3 regions of the Limosilactobacillus secundus genome follow, and region 2 is predicted to be linked to each of the others. Evidence: predicted binding sites of a transcription regulator. Region 2 holds the regulator's gene; each other region holds the start of a gene.

Region 1 (6,461 bases), on a different contig from region 2:
AATACCCGCCGTGACGGGGAAGAATTCTTAACATTAGCCGATCGTCTCAACATTCATCCTGAAGTACACGAATATCCGCTAGCAAAAGCTGACGAGGCATTGCGCTATGTTAAACGTGGTGATATTAAAGGAGCTTGTGTATTACGTGTTAGCGAGGACTAATGATTGTCTTTTCCTTTTCATTCCTGCTAAGATAGTTAGAGAGGTTTAGAAGAGAAAAGAGGAGGCTTTTTTATGAAATATCCCCAATTAGCATTGGATGAAGTTAAAGGACCAAAAGCAGTAATTGAAACTACAATGGGAACAATTACGGCCCAACTTTTTCCAAAATACGCACCTAAAACGGTTGAAAACTTTGTTAAATTAGCAGAGAAAAATTATTATGACGATGTGATTTTTCACCGGGTTATTCCAGATTTTATGATTCAAGGTGGCGACCCAACGGGAACTGGACGTGGTGGTGAAAGTATTTATGGTCATCCATTTGAAGACGAGTTCTCTGAAGAATTATTTAACTTCACGGGTGCTCTTTCAATGGCTAATGCTGGTCCAAATACAAATGGCAGTCAATTTTTTATTGTCACTAATGAACATGTTCCAGAAAATATGATTGCACAAATGAAGGCCGTTGGGTATCCACAAGAGATTATTGAGTATTATGAAAAACATGGTGGTACACCGTGGCTTGACTTCCATCACACAGTATTTGGCCAAGTATTATCCGGGATGGATGTTGTCGAAAAGATCAGCAAAGTTAAGCGGGATGCGATGGATAAGCCTGAAAAAGACGTTATTATTAAAACAATTAAGATTGAAAAAGAGAAGTAATAAAAGGGAGCGAGACAGAAGTCACTCGTGACTTCGTTTTTCGACGCGAAGCTAGCCTCTGGGAGCCCCCGCAAGCAACAATAGGCCTTCAACGTTTGACTTTGCCGGACGCTGAAGGCCATTGTTGTACTGCGCTGTTCGTATTTTATGGAAGTGACCTAACTTATATCACAGCTCCTTTTTTGCAGTTAAGAGATCCCATAGTTTTTGCTTGGGTGCTGTTAATAGTTCAGTTGAACGGGTCACAGCTGAAAGACGGAATGATTGTTTTAGCGGGCTAGTAACATTTATGGAATGGATGTTATCTTCTGGTGTAATAGCCAAACCTGTTAAATAAGCAATTCCAAGATTTTCTGCAACCATGGTTTTGATAACATGAATATCAGCGGTTCGATAGATGACTTGGGGACGAAAATGAGCCAAATGGCAAATTTGCTTAAAAGCTTGCTCGTGAAAGAATTCAGTGTCAGGAACAATAAAGCGTTCATTTTTAAGCGTAGCAAAATCAATCTCCTTTTTAACGGCAAGGGGATGACGCTTACTAACGATAACCTTGAAGGGATACTCAGCCAGCTCAGTAGTTTTTAGCCCCACTTCTTTTAGGGGGTTAAGAGACCCCAGTAATGCCAAATCAAGGTTGCCGTGTTTAAGCATCTTGAGAATTTCCTTAGAACCGTGCTCAGAAGTTTCTAAGTGGCTTAAAAGGCCTTCTCGCATTAATAGCGGGGTCAATGGCGGAAAGTAGTAATTGCCGATGATGGGTGGCAATCCAAAGCGAATACTGGATGATTCAGCTTGGTTGATTTCTTGGCGAGCAACCCTTAATTCATTTAAGATAATCTCAATGTGGACGGCGAATTGCTTACCAGTCGGCGTAATATGTAATTGCTTATGGACATGATCACGAATGAAAAATGATGTGCCAAAGTCTTTTTCTAGTCGCTGGATAGCCATTGTAATTGTAGGTTGACTGACATTAAATTTGGCTGCAACTTGCGAAAAATTTTTATATTTTACTAGTGCTTGATAATATTTTAGATCGTTTAATTTCATAATAGATACCTTTCTACCAGTGATTATAATGGGTACTATCAATTTTATTTATATCATAGCATACATTTGACTATAAACTAGCACTGGAATTACTCTAAGAATGTTGAAACAGATAAAAGGTAAAGGATAGGCGATAATGTTGCGCAAAGGAATGCAAATATTAAATGATCCCTTTAAGAATAAGGGAACTGCTTTTACAATCGAAGAACGAAAAAAGTATGGTTTATTAGGCTTGTTACCATCTTGTGTAAGAACGATTGAGGAACAGGCAGCCGAAATCTATCGGTTATATCAATCTAAGGACTCACGGATTGAACAACGGCACCTATTGATGGAAGTATTCAATACTAACCGCACTCTTTTTTTCTACTTGATGGAAAAACATATTGCGGAGTTTATGCCAATTGTGTATGATCCCGTAATTGCTGAGGCGATTGAGCAATATAATGAACGTTACATTAAGCCCCAAGATGCTGCATATTTGAGCATTGAGCATCCTGGCTTAATTAAAGAAGAACTTGCTGATGCCGCCGATGGTCGTGATATTCGCCTCATCGTTGTTACAGATGCTGAAGGAATCCTTGGTATTGGTGACTGGGGTGTAAATGGGGTTGACATTTCTGTTGGGAAATTAATGGTTTACACAGCAGCGGCTGGGATTGATCCATCCCAAGTTCTCCCGGTTTCTATCGATGCTGGGACTAATAATGAAAAATTGTTGAAGTCCGCTAATTACCTAGGAAATCGAATTAAGCGCGTTGAGGGTCAAGAATACTTTGACTTTATCGATAAGTTTGTTGATGCAGTTGAAGAATTATTCCCTAAGAGTTTATTACACTTTGAAGATTTTGGTCGGGGAACGGCTGCGCGGATTCTTGATAAGTACCAGAATAAAATTTTAACCTTTAACGATGATATTCAAGGAACCGGAATTATTGCCTTAGCTGGTGTGCTAGGGGCCATGAATATCTCAAAAGAAAAGTTAACGGATCAAATATTCTTAACATTCGGTGCTGGTACCGCTGGAATGGGAATCGCTAAGATGCTTTATGACGAATTGATCCGTCAAGGTCTTACACCTGAAGAAGCAAAGAAACACTTCTACCTTGTTGACAAACAAGGGTTATTATTCGACGATACGCCAGGTTTAACGCCAAAACAAAAACCATTTACCCGTCAACGGAGCGAATTTGCTAATGCTGATGAATTAACTAATTTGCTTGCCGTCGTTAAGGCCGTTCATCCAACAGTAATGATTGGGACGTCCACTCAACCAGGAAGTTTTGATGAAGCGGTGGTAAAGGAAATGGCAGCTCATACTTCACGGCCAGTTATTTTCCCACTCTCTAACCCAACTAAGTTAGCAGAAGCAAAAGCGGCCGACCTTCTCAAATGGACTGATGGAAGGGCGTTAATTGCGACTGGAATTCCAGTTAAAGATATCGAGTATAATGGAACTGTTTATCAAATCGGGCAAGCTAACAATGCGTTAATTTATCCTGGAGTTGGTTTTGGGGCCTTGGCTGCTGAAGCTAAAGTGTTAAATGATAATATGTTAGCTGCAGCAGCTCATGCTTTGAGTGGCTTAGTTGATCCTGAAAAGCCAGGTGCAGCTGTATTACCTCCTGTTTCTAAGTTAACAGAATTTTCTAAGCGAGTAGGTGAACGAGTAGCCGAATCTGCAATCGCTCAAGGCTTAGCAAGCGATGGAATTACCGATGCAAAGAAAGCGGTAGAAGAGAAAATTTGGAAGCCACAATATTAATAAGATAGCTTTTAGCTTTGTGAATAATAAAACCATATTATTAGACAAGGATAGAAAAACATCTAAGAAATTAAAAAATCTTAGGTGTTTTTTTGTGTATAAGTTTGTGAAACTTTTGCAAACGTGATTGGAAAAAGCTATTATAACAGTTGGTAAGGCAATAGTTATAAGTGAAATTTATTGAAAATTAAAGATTTGACTATAGCTTTACTTACAAGGTAGGATATATGTGTAAATGATGTGTAACATTTCACAAGATAAAATTGCTCAATTAATATATTGGAGGTTTTTGAAATGTCAGAATACCGTACTGAAGAAGATACGTTAGGCCCCGTTAAAATCCCTGCTGAAGCATTATGGGGACCACAAACAGAACGGAGTCGGAATAACTTCCCAACCGGTCAATACATGCCATTAGCAATCATCCGTGCTTTATTGAACATTAAAAAGGCAGCGGCTCAAGCTAATATGGAAACTAATGCTATCTCTGAAGAAAAGGGTAACTTAATCGTTAAAGCGATTGATGAATTACTCGCATTAAGTGATGAAGAATTGCGGAAGGACTTCCCATTAAAGGTTTACCAAACTGGTTCTGGTACCCAAACTAACATGAACACCAATGAAGTTGTTGCGCACAAAGCTCATGAAATTAACCCTGACATTGAAATCTTGCCAAATGATGATGTTAACAAGGGTCAAAGTTCAAACGATACATTCCCAACTGCTATGAATGTGGTTGCTTTAGAAGCGCTTGATAAGTTGAAGCCAGCTGTTCAACACTTAATTGATGAATTAAAGGTTAAGGAAGAGAAGTACATGAAGACTGTTAAGGTTGGACGTACTCACTTACAAGATGCTGTTCCATTGACATTTGGTCAAGAACTTTCTGGTTACATCGCTTCCTTAGAACATGATCTTGATTACATCAAGACCTTGGAACCAACATTAGATGAATTGGCAATTGGTGGTACTGCTGTTGGTACTGGTTTGAATGCTGCAGAAGGAATGCCTGAAAAGATTGCTGAAAAGCTTAGCGAAGTTTACGGCTTAAACTTAACTGCTGATTCAAACAAGTTCTACGGTTTAGCTAACCACTCTGGTTTGGATGTTGTTCACGGTGCTTTGAAGACATTAGCAGCCGACATGTTCAAGCTTGCTCAAGATATTCGTTTCTTGGCTTCTGGTCCTCGTGCGGGTTATGGTGAATTAAATATCCCAGCTAACGAACCAGGTTCATCAATCATGCCAGGAAAGGTTAACCCAACTCAAGCAGAAGCTGTAACAATGGCTGCTTTACGGGTATTTGGTAACGATACAGTAGTAACAATGGCTTCATCACAAGGTAACTTCGAAATGAATGTTTACAAGCCAGTATTGATCGATGCATTCCTCGAATCAGCTGACTTATTAACTGGAACAATTACCGGATTTGCTGACAAGATGATCCATGGAATGACAGTTAATGAAAAGCGGATGGAAGAATTAGTTGATAATTCATTAATGACTGTTACTGCCTTATCACCACACATTGGTTACCATGACAGTGCTAAGATTGCTCAAGCTGCTGATAAAGCTGGTAGCACATTAAAAGAAGCTGCTTTGAAGTCCGGTAAGCTTACAGAAAAACAATACGATGAATGGATGGACATGCTTAAGATGACCAACGTTGATCGGGATAAATAAGAATTGAGTTAAAAGTAATGCCAATTTTGGCAAGAGTGGAAATAAGCAATAAAAAGGACTTGTTCCACTCTTTTTGACTGTTAATATATTTAAAATTTAAGAATTAAAAGGAGAGCAATATCATGGCAGAAAAATTCCAACCATTATCTGTAAGTAAATTGGATAATGATTACGATGTTATTGTAATTGGTTCTGGTGGAACAGGTCTTTCCGCAGCAATTCAAGCAAACGAATTAGGAATGAAGACAGTTGTTCTTGAAAAGGAAGAGGAACTTGGAGGAAATACTAACCGGGCTTCTTCAGGAATGAACGCTGCTGAAACCAACGTGCAATTACAACATGGAGTAATTGATAACGTTGCCGATTTTTACCACGAAACATATAAAGATGGTGGACGGTTAAACGATAAGGATATGCTAGGTTACTTCGTATATCACACAGCCCCTGCGATTGACTGGTTAGCTGATCATGGAATTAAGCTTGATGACATTACAATTACTGGTGGAATGTCTCGTAAGCGTACTCACCGTCCAGCAAGTATGGCGCCAATTGGTGGTTTCTTAGTAAAGAGTTTATTGGAAGTTGTTCAAAAGGAAAACATTCCAGTATTTAATAAGGTTAAAGTTAACAAGCTTTTACAAGATGATGAAGGTAAGGTAATCGGTGTTGAAGCTAATGCTGATGGCTTGATTAAAACGATTCACGCAAAGGCTGTTATCTTAGCTACTGGTGGATTCGGTGCTTCTAAAGAATACATGAAGCGGTTCCGCCCTGACCTTGCTGATTACAAGACGACCAACCAACCAGGAGCAACTGGTGATGGTTTGAAGCTTGCTGAAGGCGTTGGCGGAGAGTTAATGCAAATGGATCTTGTGCAAGTTCACCCAACTGTTCAACAAGATAACCCTCATGTTTACTTGATTGGTGAAGCTGTTCGTGGTGAAGGTGCAATTTTAGTTAATGCTGAAGGTAATCGGTTTGTAAACGAATTAAACACTCGCAAGATCGTTTCTAATGCTATTACTGCTCTTCCAGAACACAGCGCTTACTTGATTTTTGACCAAGGTATTCGTGATCATGTAAAGGCAATCGAATTTTACGATAAGGTTGGCCTCGTTGTTCATGGTGATAC
Region 2 (6,461 bases):
TTAATTCATTAACAATAACAGAGCCTTCAACACCAGCGTTTTCAGCAATTTGACGAACTGGTGCTTCAAGGGCAGCCTTAACAATATTGATACCAGTTAATTCATCACCATCGGCTTCAATCTTGTCAAGAGCAGGAATTACGTTAATTAAAGCAGTTCCACCACCAGGAACAAATCCTTCTTGAACAGCAGCACGAGTAGCGTTCAAGGCATCTTCAATCCGGTACTTCTTTTCCTTCAATTCAGTTTCAGTTGCGGCACCAACCTTAACAACGGCAACCCCACCTGAAAGCTTTGCAAGACGTTCTTGAAGCTTTTCCTTGTCAAAGTCGGAAGTTGACTTAGCAATTTCTTGCTTAATTTGGTCAACACGTTCTTGGATAGCTTCCTTTGAACCAGCACCATCAACGATAGTAGTAGTATCCTTTGTAACTGTAACCTTGTTGGCTTGACCTAATTGATCAACAGTAGCGTCCTTAAGACTCATCCCAAGGTCATCAGAAATAACAGTACCCCCAGTCAAAACAGCAATATCTTGAAGTTGAGCCTTACGACGGTCACCAAAGCCTGGAGCCTTAACAGCAACAACATTAAAGGTACCACGAATCTTGTTCAATACAAGGGTTGGTAATGCTTCACCAGTAATGTCATCCGCAATGATCAAGAGAGCACGGCCTTCTTGAACAACTGATTGAAGTAATGGCAAAATGTCTTGGATGTTACTAATCTTCTTGTCAGTAATCAAAATATATGGGTTATCAAGGTCTGCTTCCATCTTGTCGTTATCAGTTACCATGTATTGTGACATGTAACCACGGTCAAAGCTCATTCCTTCAACAACGTCAACACTAGTGTCAACTCCACGAGAATCTTCGATAGTAATTACACCATCATGGCCAACCTTTTCCATTGCATCAGCAATTAACTTACCAACTTCTGGATTAGCGGCTGAAATAGAAGCAATTTGTTCAATATCATCCTTTGTCTTTACATCGTGTGACATCTTCTTCAAAGCTTCAACAGCAACTTCAGTAGCCTTGTCAATACCACGACGAATACCAACTGGATTTGCACCAGAGGTAACGTTCTTCATACCAGCATTAACAATTGCTTGAGTTAAAACAGTAGCAGTTGTAGTACCATCACCGGCAATATCGTTAGTCTTTGAAGCAACTTCGGCTACTAACTTTGCACCCATATTTTCAAATTGGTTTTCAAGTTCAATGCTCTTAGCAATAGTTACACCATCATTAGTAATAGTTGGTGTGCCATAGCTTTGTTCCAAAACAACATTCCGTCCCTTTGGACCCATCGTTGTCTTAACAGTATCAGCTAATTTATCAACACCACTGAGCATAGCGCTCCGTGCATCTTCAGAAAACTTAATTTCTTTTGCCATTTATGTCACCTCAAAATTAAATTCTTTATTTAAAAGAGACGGTGAAGGAATTTTATTCTTTCTGTCTCCTGCTCTTAATTCGCTTATTTAACTATTCAACGATTGCTACTAAGTCTTTAGCATGAACAACTAAGAACTTTTCACCGTCGTATTCTACTTCATTGCCTGCGTACTTATCAAATAATACGCGATCGCCTTCCTTAACAGCTGGAGCAAGCTTTTGTCCGTTTTCCAAAGTACGACCTTCTCCAACGGCAATAACCTTTCCAGTAGTTGGCTTTTCCTTCACATTGGAAGCAAGGACAATTCCACCAACTGTCTTTTCTTCTTCAGTTTCAGCTTTTAGAACAACGCGATCTCCTAATGGTTTTAACACGTTAATCCCTCCATCTTGTTAATAAATTTTATTTTTAGCACTCAAGTTCATCAAGTGCTAATCACATGTTTAAATATAACATGTTCTCTTCAAAATGCAACAAAAACACTTTGACTTTTTTTGACCATTTTTTAAAACTTAAGGGATCCTACCTACAATCCATGACTTTTATTAATAATTTAGTAAACAAAAAGCATTGGTTGAACGCTTTCATCAAACCAATGCTCTCTTAATTTATTCAATTGAATCTTCAGTATAATTTTTAATGAAGTAAATCAATGTTTGAAGTTCGTTTGTTAAGTCAATGTTTTGAACTTGAACATTTTTAGGCACAGATAAACGAACAGGAGTAAAGTTAAGAATTCCCTTCACACCAGCTTCAACTAATTGGTCTGCAACATGTTGGGCCTTGATTCCAGGAACGGTTAGAATAACAACGTCAATCTGTTGCTCTTTTAATTGCTTGACCATATCCTCGGATGGGTAAATTGGAATACCACTTTTGACTGTATTAGCATATTCTGGTTTAGTATCAAATGCCGCACTGATCCGTAAGTTGGTATCTTGGTGGAAGTTAAAGTTTAACAAGGCACTTCCCAAACTACCAACCCCGACTAAGGCAACACTAACTAATGAGTCTTGGTGCAAGATTCCTTTAAAAAACTTTAATAGACTTTCAACGTCATAACCGTATCCCCGCTTACCTAATTCACCAAAATATGAAAAGTCACGACGAATCGTTGCCGAATCAACTTGCACAGCCTCCGAAAGTTCAGTTGATGATACCCGTTGCTTGTTTGCGTCTTTCAATACATTTAAATACCGGAAATATATTGGCAACCGTTTCGCAGTCGCGCGTGGAATCTTTTTATTAGCCATTCTACTTTTGTTCCTCCTAAAATAAGCCCTTCTCAACCTAGTTTGCCAACTAATTACTAAGTTTTTGATAAGGATAATGTTACTAATCTTTACTTTGTGAAATTTAAGTCTGAGTATATTCTAGCAATTAAACCCTTTTTTGTGAACTAAAATACAAAAATATTTTCAACTTTTTATTTAAAATTAAAAATCTGCTAAAATAAAACCATATTAAATAACGAATTAAATGAGGTTTCAATATGTTACTTTTACAGACAAATGACGTTGTGCGTCGATTTGGCGCGGACGTTTTATTTCACAATATGAACATGCAAATCCAAGAGCATGGCCGTACTGCGCTTGTTGGGCGTAACGGTGCTGGTAAGACGACCTTGTTAAAAATGATCGCTGGAATCACCGAACCAGATGAAGGAACAATTACGAAGGTTAAAGATTTGACAATTGGTTATTTGGCTCAGAATCAAGGACTCGATAGTCAAAATAGCATTTGGACTGAATTAGATACCGTTTTTGCTCCTCTCCACAAACTGGAAACACAAATTCATGATCTTGAACAGCAACTAGCCGACCTCGACAGTGCCGCTAGTAATTATCAACAAATTCTTTCAACATACGATAATTTACAAACTGCCTTTAAAAAGCAGGGTGGTTTTGAATACGAATCACGGATGCGGGGAATTTTACATGGATTTGGCTTTGGCGAAGATAGTTATGATACGCCAATTAATTCCCTTTCAGGAGGGCAAAAAACTAAACTCGCCTTAGCAAAGATTCTTCTGCAAGCACCTGGACTTTTGATTCTAGATGAACCGACTAACCACCTTGACATGAACGTTCTTTCATGGTTAGAAGATTATCTTAAAAGTTATCAAGGCGCATTGCTTATCGTCTCTCACGACCGTTACTTCTTAGATCGGGTTGTCAGCGATGTTTATGATCTCGATAATAAAACGCTCACCCACTATACTGGTAACTACACGCAATTTGTTAAACACAAGCAAGAACGATTACAAGCAGAGTGGAAACACTATGACCAACAACAAAAAAAGATTGCCAAGTTAGAAGACTTTGTTAATCGAAATATTGTTCGCGCTTCAACAACTAAACGTGCTCAGGCGCGACGAAAGCAATTAGAAAAAATGGAGCGGCTTGAGCGTCCAGAAACTGATGATAAATCAATTCATTTCCAATTCCATTCTGAAAAAGATAGTGGAAATGAAGTTCTTGATGTAGAGCAGGCAAAAGTTGGCTACGATGAACAGATCCTTGCTGGGCCGCTTTCATTTAATGTCCGCAAGCCACAGCGCGTTGGGATTATCGGACCAAATGGAATCGGAAAGTCAACTTTACTTAAATCTATTCTCCATAAAATTCCGTTAATTAGTGGAACAATTAAACTCGGTGCTAACCTCGATATCGGTTACTACGACCAGGAACAGCAACAATTACATCCAAATAAAACAGTTTTAGAAGAAGTATGGGATGACCATCCAGAAGTACCTGAAAAAGATATTCGTTCATTATTAGGTAGTTTCTTATTCGTTGGTGATGATGTTTATAAAGTCGTTCATGACCTATCTGGTGGTGAAAAGGCACGATTGGAGTTAACTAAACTCTCATTTAAACCGATTAATTTTCTTATCCTTGATGAACCTACTAACCACTTAGATATTGATAGTCGCGAAGTTCTTGAAAATGCAATTAACGAATTTAGCGGAACTGTTCTCTTTATTTCTCACGACCGTTACTTTATTAATCAGGTTGCAACCGATATCTTAGCAATGGAACATGATGGAATTAAACATTACGAAGGCAATTATGATGACTACCTAATTGCTAAGGAAAAAGAAAGTTCACCTGAAACCACTTCACCTAATCCCAACAATACTGCTAAAGCACCAGCTGGCAAGCAATCTTATCAGCAAAGCAAAGAACAGCAGCGTGCTCGGCGCAAAATCCAGCGACAAGTTGATGAGCTTGAACAACAGATGGCAGAATTAGAAAAAAAGCAAACTGCAATTCAAGAACAAATGAGCCAGCCAGAGATTGCTACGGATATTGGAAAATTAACCGATCTCCAGAAAAAACTTGATGAACTGTCAGCTAAATCTGAAGAAGTTGAACTTGCATGGACAGAAGCAGCAGAAAAACTGGAAGAATTTGATCAAGAAAACTAAAAGAAGAAGCGGACCTTTCCGCTTCTTCTTTTAGTTTTGTCGAAATTTACGCGTATTCTCTGCCAGATGAACCAAATTACGTAAAAAGTCATGAGTTGATGCCTCATAGTTATACTTCTTACCTAGGTCATAAATGTACCCATTAATGTAATCGACTTCTGTTGGTCGATTTTTACTCATATCTTGGTACATTGATGGGTAATGAAGCGGATTGGTAACTTCACTGACATACTTTATTGTTTGCCACTCCTCTTCACGGGTACTTAAGAGCTGGATGCCAGCCCGTTCTGCAACATCGAATGCTTCATTAATTAGCTGCTTACCAAGCTTTTCTGCACCATCATAATCAATAAATTGCCCCATTTGAATCTCAAAAAGCGTGCAGATCGTATTAATAACAGAATTGAAGACTACTTTTGTTAGGAGGGTCCCATAAAAATTATCATTAAGATGGGGATTAATATTCGCCGTGGTAAAGTCCTCAACAATTTGTTTTACCCGCTCATCTGGTTCGCCGACTTGGGGAGCTAGGTTGATCGAACCAGCACCAGGTTTACCAATAAAGTCCACATCCCCCGCCTTATTAAGAACCGTCCCGATTAAACAAGTACCGGCTACGACATGTTCTTTAGGAAAATAGTGGTTAATTTTTTCAATATGTCCCATGCCATTCATTCCCGAAAAGACATATTGATGGTCAGGATGGAAGAAATGAGCACTGCGTTGTAACAAATCACTGAGCGTCATCTGCTTAGCAAAAACGATAAACACATCTGGATCACCATCATATTCTTCTGGTGAATAAATATTAATCGGGACAAGGTGACGATTTTCATGGTCCCGAGAAACGTAAACCCCACCCTGTTGTTTAATAGTTTCAACTTGGGGAGCCCAGTTATCAACAAAATCAACCTTAGCGCCAGCCAGTTCTTGAAGCAATACGCCAAATCGTAGTCCCATTGCCCCTGCACCTAAAACCGTATATTTCAAAGCCATAATCTTTTCCTCCTTAATTAAATAAATTCAGTTTAGCAATCCGCTTAACGGCTTCCGTTAATCGTGCTGGTTCAATCAAAAGGCCAATCCGCACATAACCTTCACCATGTTTGCCAAAGCCATTGCCGGGTGCTACTGCCACGCCAGCTTTGTCCAATAATAAGTCTGCAAAGCTTTCACTGGTATAACCCTTTGGAACCGGCATCCAAGCATAAAAGGTACCCTGGGGAGCAATGGCATGCCAGCCAATTTTTTCCGCCGCATTAATAAAGGCATTCCGTCTTTCTTCATAACGACCAACGATTTCTGTAATTGCCTCATCACGCTGTGGTAGCGTCAAGGCATCAATAGCAGCTTCCTGTAAGGCGGGAAAAAGGCTAACAAATAAATGGTCTTGAATTAAGTTTAAGGCTTCAATAATATCTGCATTACCAACTGCAAATGCGATTCGCCAGCCTGCCATATTGAACGTCTTAGAAAAGGTATAAAATTCAATTCCCACATCTTTAGCGCCTGGTGTTTCCATAAAACTAACTGGCGCTTGACCATCAAAGCCAATTGCGCCATAGGCAAAATCACTAATAATACCCACGTGATACTTCTTGGCCCACGCAACGAGTTCTCGATAAAACTC
Region 3 (6,461 bases), on a different contig from region 2:
CTTTTTTCATAATGGCGTTAGCACCTTCAGAAACTCCAACTTCTTCTTTTCCAGTATCGCCATTAATTATGATCTTACCTGCCGGAATTACACGTGCTTTAACATCCCCAGCTGGAGTTTTAATAACAACAGCTGATCGATTCCCAATAAGGGCCCGTGAAACCGGAACAATATTCTTAGTTTCTTCTGGAGTTAGTCCAAATAATGTAGCGATTCCATATGGGTTTGAAAGTTGTGAAATTACTTGCCCGGGACCAGCCACTTCTACAGCCGCCAGCATGTTTAGCGGCACTTTATCAATCATGGCAACTTCATCAACAATCGGAATTTTATGATTTAACCGATTATCAACTAAAACACCATCATCGTTCCTTAGAATTGCTGCTGTAATTTTATAACCAGAGGCAACATACGCATTGATAAGCTTAGCAACATCTTCAAAATCAATATCTTTAGGAACTACAACAATATAGTTTTTGCTCTTATCAGTTTTCTTTAAGAGGTCAAGTAAACGAACTGTTATCCCGGCCCCTGTTCCTATACCACCTGGTGTATCAGGATTATGTCCAATCATTGTTGATTCTGTTACAACTGTTTCTGTAATAGTTTCCATTGCAACATCACCAATAACTGGCGTAGCTTCATTGATTCGGATTAAATCAATATCATCGATTGTTAGATTAGACTTATTCAGAACTTGAGTAATCGAATCCCTAATTCCGACTAGATTTTGTTTAGTACCTTTAATCCCAGTAGTAGGAGCAATACCGGAGTTAATAAAGTGAACTTGCCCACTGTCGCTTACATCTGCCAATGCAACTTCAGTGGAAGAATTCCCAATATCAACACCAATTACTTTTTCAGTTGACATATATAAAACTCCCTACTCTGACTAAAAAGCTTAATTATCGCCCTTTAGCTTCTTTCGACTTTCGTAATAATCAGCAGCTTCTTCAAACCATGCGGCACAAACGTTAGCATTATATTTATCCCGTAATTCTTTAGCAATCTCCAAAAGTTCTTGCTTAGTTGAACGGAACGGACGTAATGCATCATACATTTCAAGAACTCGTTCGTCTGGTACGCGTGTCAATTCTGCGGCCCGTTGAAGGTTCTTTTGAATAGCTGGCCGTCCAGCACTTGCAGCAATTTCACCTTGGAGCTTCAAAGCTTCTGGTGTAATCCGTAGTTCTTTAGGATCAACTTGATTATTTACCACTTTTTGTAAATTAATATCATCAAGATTATGTCCTTTTGGTGTTTTTACTAAATTACGATGCTTTTGATAAAGTGGATAATCATCGGCTGTCATTTCTTTATTAGTACTTGTGGTAGAAGTACTTGTAGAGCTATCAGAAGATGAACTATTTCCCATTTGAGCCATGATCTTTGCTACTAAATCATCAACTTCACTCATCATTATGCCTCCTTAATCAAACGTAACTTTAATTTCTTCTTCAGGCTTACCAACAACAACTTGGTGAGTTTCACGAATATGCATAATTGCTGAAATAGCTTGATAGTGAATACGAGCAAGTTGATCGTTCTTAGCTGGAACAGGTTCTGGTGATTCACCTTTAGCATACATAGCTGCGTTCTTACCAATTGCACGATAAGTTTCAGGAGTAAGCACTGGAGCCTGTGGGAATAGTTCAAGGTTTCCAAGAGGGTCTTGATCCTTTTGGTGAATAACCGTAGTACCCTTGGATTGAATACCGATAGCGATTCCTGATCCTGAAAGATGATCACCTTGAACTGCACAAAAAGCAACATCTGAAGTCCGGTATACCTTAATTACTCTTGCCTTAAGTCCCTCTTCTTCAATCCCAGCAATAACTTGACGAAGGACTTCTTTGTGAGGAATACCAGTTTCCGTTTTATCAAGAACAGTTGCAAAGGCCGGACCAACAGCAATTACAACTTCATCTTTTGAATATCCTGGTTTAGCTTCACCAACTGGTTGGAACCAATCAAGTTTCTTTTCTGGAACAGCTTTACTATTTGGTTGTTGTACTTCCTCAGTAGCGGTTGCAGTATTATCGTCTTTATTAAAATCAATCTTTGTGTCAATTTGATTAGTCTCATTCAAGACTTCTTTAACGATTTTTCGTAATAAATTTTCATCAATATCAGCCATAACAGACTACCTCCTCTCTAAAGTTCCAAGTGTTCTGGATCAAGAGCGAATGGTAAGTCTTTAATCCGATCCCATTCTTCCTTGTCTTCATATAGACGATATCCAGTACCTGGACCTTGATAATCATTCCCGTCATTTACAGCAGAAGTGATATTCCAATCTTTATCAAAGATAGAGGAAGTTTGAAGGTAATCTCCAACAACCTTTTGCTTTTGAAGGTTCAAAATTGCTTCAGCGACATCCTTAAATCCGTGGTTGTACAATGCCTTAATAATGTCAATAGCAGTAATTCCACGATCCATCATATCCTGAGCAGCCTTCATATCTGCAACCATGTCACGCTTTGGCATGTCATCATGAGTGTTAGCATAAGTTGCTGCTTCAACTTCTTCATCAGTAATCTTTGGTAATCCCAGGTCTTCAAATACAGCTTGAAGGGCTTTAGCAGCTTTGTTACGAGCTTTAATAATGGTTTCTTCTTTAACAGGATGAATACCATAATATTGACCTAAGTCACGTTCCATAACATACATATCATCGTAGTCCATAGCATCAGTGTTTGAACCAGCGAAGGTATTATCGTAGTTAGGAGTTGAGGAGTAACCAGAATTGATGTAGTCAGTACCGGCAATAAATTGACCAATAAACCGTTCAGTCCGACGCATATCGGAGTGTGAATATGCTTGGTCACAACCAGAAGCACATTCGATATCGCACATCATACATAATAAGTTTTCACCGAGAACTTCACGAATACCATTAGGAACAGCACCAGGAATTTCAATACAACTTACTGCACCATTTTGAAGTCCTTGGACACCTGAAGCCTTAGTAAGTAAAATACAACGAGCTTCAAGGTAAAGCATTGACTTACCTTCTGGGTAACCCATCAGAACTTCTGAACCGGCACCTGAAGTAAAACGCATCTTCAAGCCACGTGATGCATAACATGATGCTAAGAATCCTTTAGACCATGGAGTATCGTCACCATCGGTAAATACACGGTCAGTACCGTAAACTGAAATAGTTTCAGCATATGCAGTAAAACCACGCATACCTAATTGCAATTCAGTAGCTTCTTCAACAGAACATTGTGTCAATACACCAGGACGACCTGTTTGTGCACCAATTAAAATTGAAATAGCATTGAACGGTGCATAACGTGCCACTGCTGTTGTGGTTTCTTGTTCTGGAAATCCCCGAAGAGCAGCATCTGCAGCATCTGCAGCAATTTGAACTGGGTTATCAACAGTGTTAGTAACGTGACATTGGTTATCAGGTTTACGACGTGGACGCATCTTCTTGATAGCCATAATCATTTCACCAAAATCAAGCTTACTGATGATCTCTTCAGCTTTAGCAGGAGTCAAAGCTGATGTAATTTCAATAATTTCATCACGAGATACATTGGGATCAACGAGCATCCGTGCAATCTTAGTAGAATCCATATTCATAACTTTTTCAACGTTGTCAATATTGATTCCATACTTAGCAATGTATAAGTCAATCAAGTCAAAATCTTCAAGCTTTTTACCATCCATCTCTACGATCTTGCCATTTTCAACTTTTACACTAGGCTTAGGGTCATTAGGCCCCATCATTGCAACGAAACCTTCTTCTGGCCATTCTTTAACAAATGTATCTTGATGAATTGGGCGTTTTTCTAGTTCTTCAAATCGTTTTTGACGTTTCATAATAAAGTAGTCCTCCTTTTAGATCTACTTAATGTATGATGGGAAATCATTAACTGGTTCTTCACCAAACTGTGACAATAATTTTAATCCTACTTCACGTCCAGCCATAACAGCTTGACGAACTGCCCCTGAGTCACCGGTAATAGTTAGGCAACCTTCGTTAGAGAAGCTTGTACCATGGCTTGGTGAAGTAAAGTTAAGCGGTTCAACACCAGCAGTCTTTAAAGCCTTATCTCCCATTACAACACCGATTCCAGAAGGACAACCACAAATCAACCCAAATGCTTTTCCTTCAACTGCACCTAATCCAAGATGTGCAGCCCCTGCAGCACGAGCCGTAAATTGCAACTCAAGGTGACCTGCTTTGGCGTTATAAACATCACCAAATGTACGATGAAGATTATCAAGTGCAACCCGAATAGCTTGGCGTGCATCTGCCGGATCATCACCACCAATGATAATTAAACATCCATGGCCTCCTCCACCTTTAGTATCACGTGGCCATTCAACATCAATACATTCCATGTTAGTAGCCTTAATTCCTTCATCCATTGCCATAATTTGTGGACCAGCACCAGTACGATCACTTAAAATACCTAAAGTCTTGTACTGTTTTGTAACATGTAATTTATCTAATAGTTGTTGATCGACTCTCGGAATTACCATTCCAATTGTATCTCCAATTTCACTAGCACCAACAAACTCTGGAACAGTACTAGTAGAATTCAGAAAATCATTCATTATTTTTCCTCCTGACTATAAAAGCTCTTAACAATAAAGCTCTTAATACAGATTCCTGTACCTAGCCGTCTGTATAAGGGCTTTAATTTTTTATAAATTATTCTCCATGATGTGGTAAGAGCTTATCAACTTCAGACTGAGGACGAGGAATTACGTAACTTGAAACAACTTCTCCAATGTTTTCGGCAGCTTGTACTCCGGCGTCAACAGAAGCCTTAACAGCTCCAACATCTCCACGAACCATTACTGTTACTAATCCATGACCGATCTTTTCTTGACCAATTAATTTAACATTAGCAGCTTTTACCATTGCGTCAGCAGCTTCAATTGAAGCTACGAGTCCTTCGGTTTCAATTAAACCAAGTGCTTCTTGTCCCATAAGAATGCCTCCTAAGTATAAAAACAAATAGCGATAATAAGAAATCGCTTACAATTCGGTACATGTTAATTTTATAACATGGGATTTATGATATATTATCTTAAAAAATGTATGATACTTAAAAAGAACAATAATTTATTATTATGTATCACAAAATTTACAGGAAAGCGTTTTTATGTGTAAATGTATGCTAATATATAGAGGTAAATAGCAACAATCCTTCAAAAATGGTAAAAAGCAGGCGAAATTAAAATGTACGAATATTCTTCAAAATTCTTAAATGACATTCAAAAAGTAACAAAAACATTTCAAGAAATAACTAATAATAATATAATTTTCACAAGCATTACCGGAGCAATTGTTGATTGTAATACCCTTCTTTTTGATCCAAATATTTCACTTGAACATTTACGAAAACTTGATTTTAAAAATTACTTTGTTTTCCCATTAGTTATAAGCTCATCTTTAAGTGGTTTTTTCGTTCTTGATGAATCACACATAGAATCAGACGTTATTGATTTATGTAGCAAATATATTGAAATTTCTTGCAAAAAGTTTATTGACAGTTCTAATGACCGTATAACTGTTCTTGCTCCATTTGAGGCTCCTAAGCTAAGTTCACTAATCAAAGTTCTTAATGGGATACTGAATATTTCTGAAGACGGTTCAATAGCTAACGTCGCTAATTCTCCTATTCTCAACAACAGAAATGATGGTGCTCTAAGTGATATTGAGAAAAATATAACCATGGCGCTTAAATATATTAATTCTAATTTAGAAAAATCACTTACTTTAGAAAATGTTTCTCAGAGGATTTATCTTTCACCATCATACTTAAGTCGAATCTTTAAAAATTACTTTAATGACAATTTCATTAACTATATAAATCTACAAAAGATTGCACTTGCTCAAGAAAAATTAATTTTTTCAAATACACCGATTAATAAATTGGCTCATCAAGTTGGTTTCTCACAGACAAGTTACTTTACTAAAATTTTCAAGCAAAAAGTAGGAATGACACCATCAAAGTATCGAAAATATAATTCTGCAATAAAGAAAATCTATACTATTCCAAGAGATTTACAATGGCGCTCAAATAAATCCGTTTACGAAATTTCAAAAGATTTTTTCAGTAAAAATGATATTTCCTTTAAGGCCCGTGATTTAAATGGATATCCATATATTTATTCAATAAATGATCTGAATGATATTAGTAATAAAGCAGGCTGGGTTTACACAGTAGATTGTTCTCAACCTATTATTCCAGCTAGTGAAATTAATGTATTTGATCGTTCAGTAATTCAATGGATTTATACTGAAAAAATTATTTAAAATTAAAAGAGTAGGCCTAAACTCGTTTGCGAGTTTTTAGGCCTACTCCTGCGAGGATATAAACATCTACTGCGATTTGGCAGTTTACACTTAAAACTGTAAAGAGGTTGAGGTATGCCCAGCCTCTTATTTATTTTAATTATCAAACATTGCAATTCCTAATGGCGTTACAAATTGA

What was found. The regulator Rex, encoded in region 2, represses fermentation and respiration genes when NADH is low (regulators of the CRP and FNR family bind a similar motif). The targets are predictions, from matches to a motif close to TTGTGAANTANTTCACAA.
Region 1: the regulator Rex is predicted to act here: its motif matches at 3,885-3,902, upstream of LMB57_RS03275 (class II fumarate hydratase).
Region 3: the regulator Rex is predicted to act here: its motif matches at 5,014-5,031, upstream of LMB57_RS02250 (BMC domain-containing protein).

The regions. Positions count from the first base shown of each region.
Region 1 covers NZ_JAJGUA010000026.1:129,815-136,275, reverse strand. The annotation lists gene LMB57_RS03295 (zinc-dependent alcohol dehydrogenase family protein) at 1-162, shown strand, start outside; gene LMB57_RS03290 (peptidylprolyl isomerase) at 235-828, shown strand; gene LMB57_RS03285 (LysR family transcriptional regulator) at 997-1,881, opposite strand; gene LMB57_RS03280 (malolactic enzyme) at 2,018-3,646, shown strand; gene LMB57_RS03275 (class II fumarate hydratase) at 3,941-5,329, shown strand; gene LMB57_RS03270 (flavocytochrome c) at 5,452-6,461, shown strand, end outside.
Region 2 covers NZ_JAJGUA010000032.1:45,933-52,393, forward strand. The annotation lists gene groL (chaperonin GroEL) at 1-1,399, opposite strand, end outside; gene groES (co-chaperone GroES) at 1,491-1,775, opposite strand; gene LMB57_RS04920 (redox-sensing transcriptional repressor Rex) at 2,010-2,654, opposite strand; gene LMB57_RS04925 (ABC-F family ATP-binding cassette domain-containing protein) at 2,894-4,831, shown strand; gene LMB57_RS04930 (ketopantoate reductase family protein) at 4,862-5,827, opposite strand; gene LMB57_RS04935 (pyridoxal phosphate-dependent aminotransferase) at 5,841-6,461, opposite strand, start outside.
Region 3 covers NZ_JAJGUA010000024.1:107,467-113,927, forward strand. The annotation lists gene LMB57_RS02225 (diol dehydratase reactivase subunit alpha) at 1-871, opposite strand, end outside; gene LMB57_RS02230 (diol dehydratase small subunit) at 902-1,417, opposite strand; gene LMB57_RS02235 (propanediol/glycerol family dehydratase medium subunit) at 1,430-2,137, opposite strand; gene LMB57_RS02240 (propanediol/glycerol family dehydratase large subunit) at 2,155-3,831, opposite strand; gene pduB (propanediol utilization microcompartment protein PduB) at 3,856-4,572, opposite strand; gene LMB57_RS02250 (BMC domain-containing protein) at 4,670-4,951, opposite strand; gene LMB57_RS02255 (helix-turn-helix domain-containing protein) at 5,204-6,283, shown strand; gene eutJ (ethanolamine utilization protein EutJ) at 6,419-6,461, opposite strand, start outside.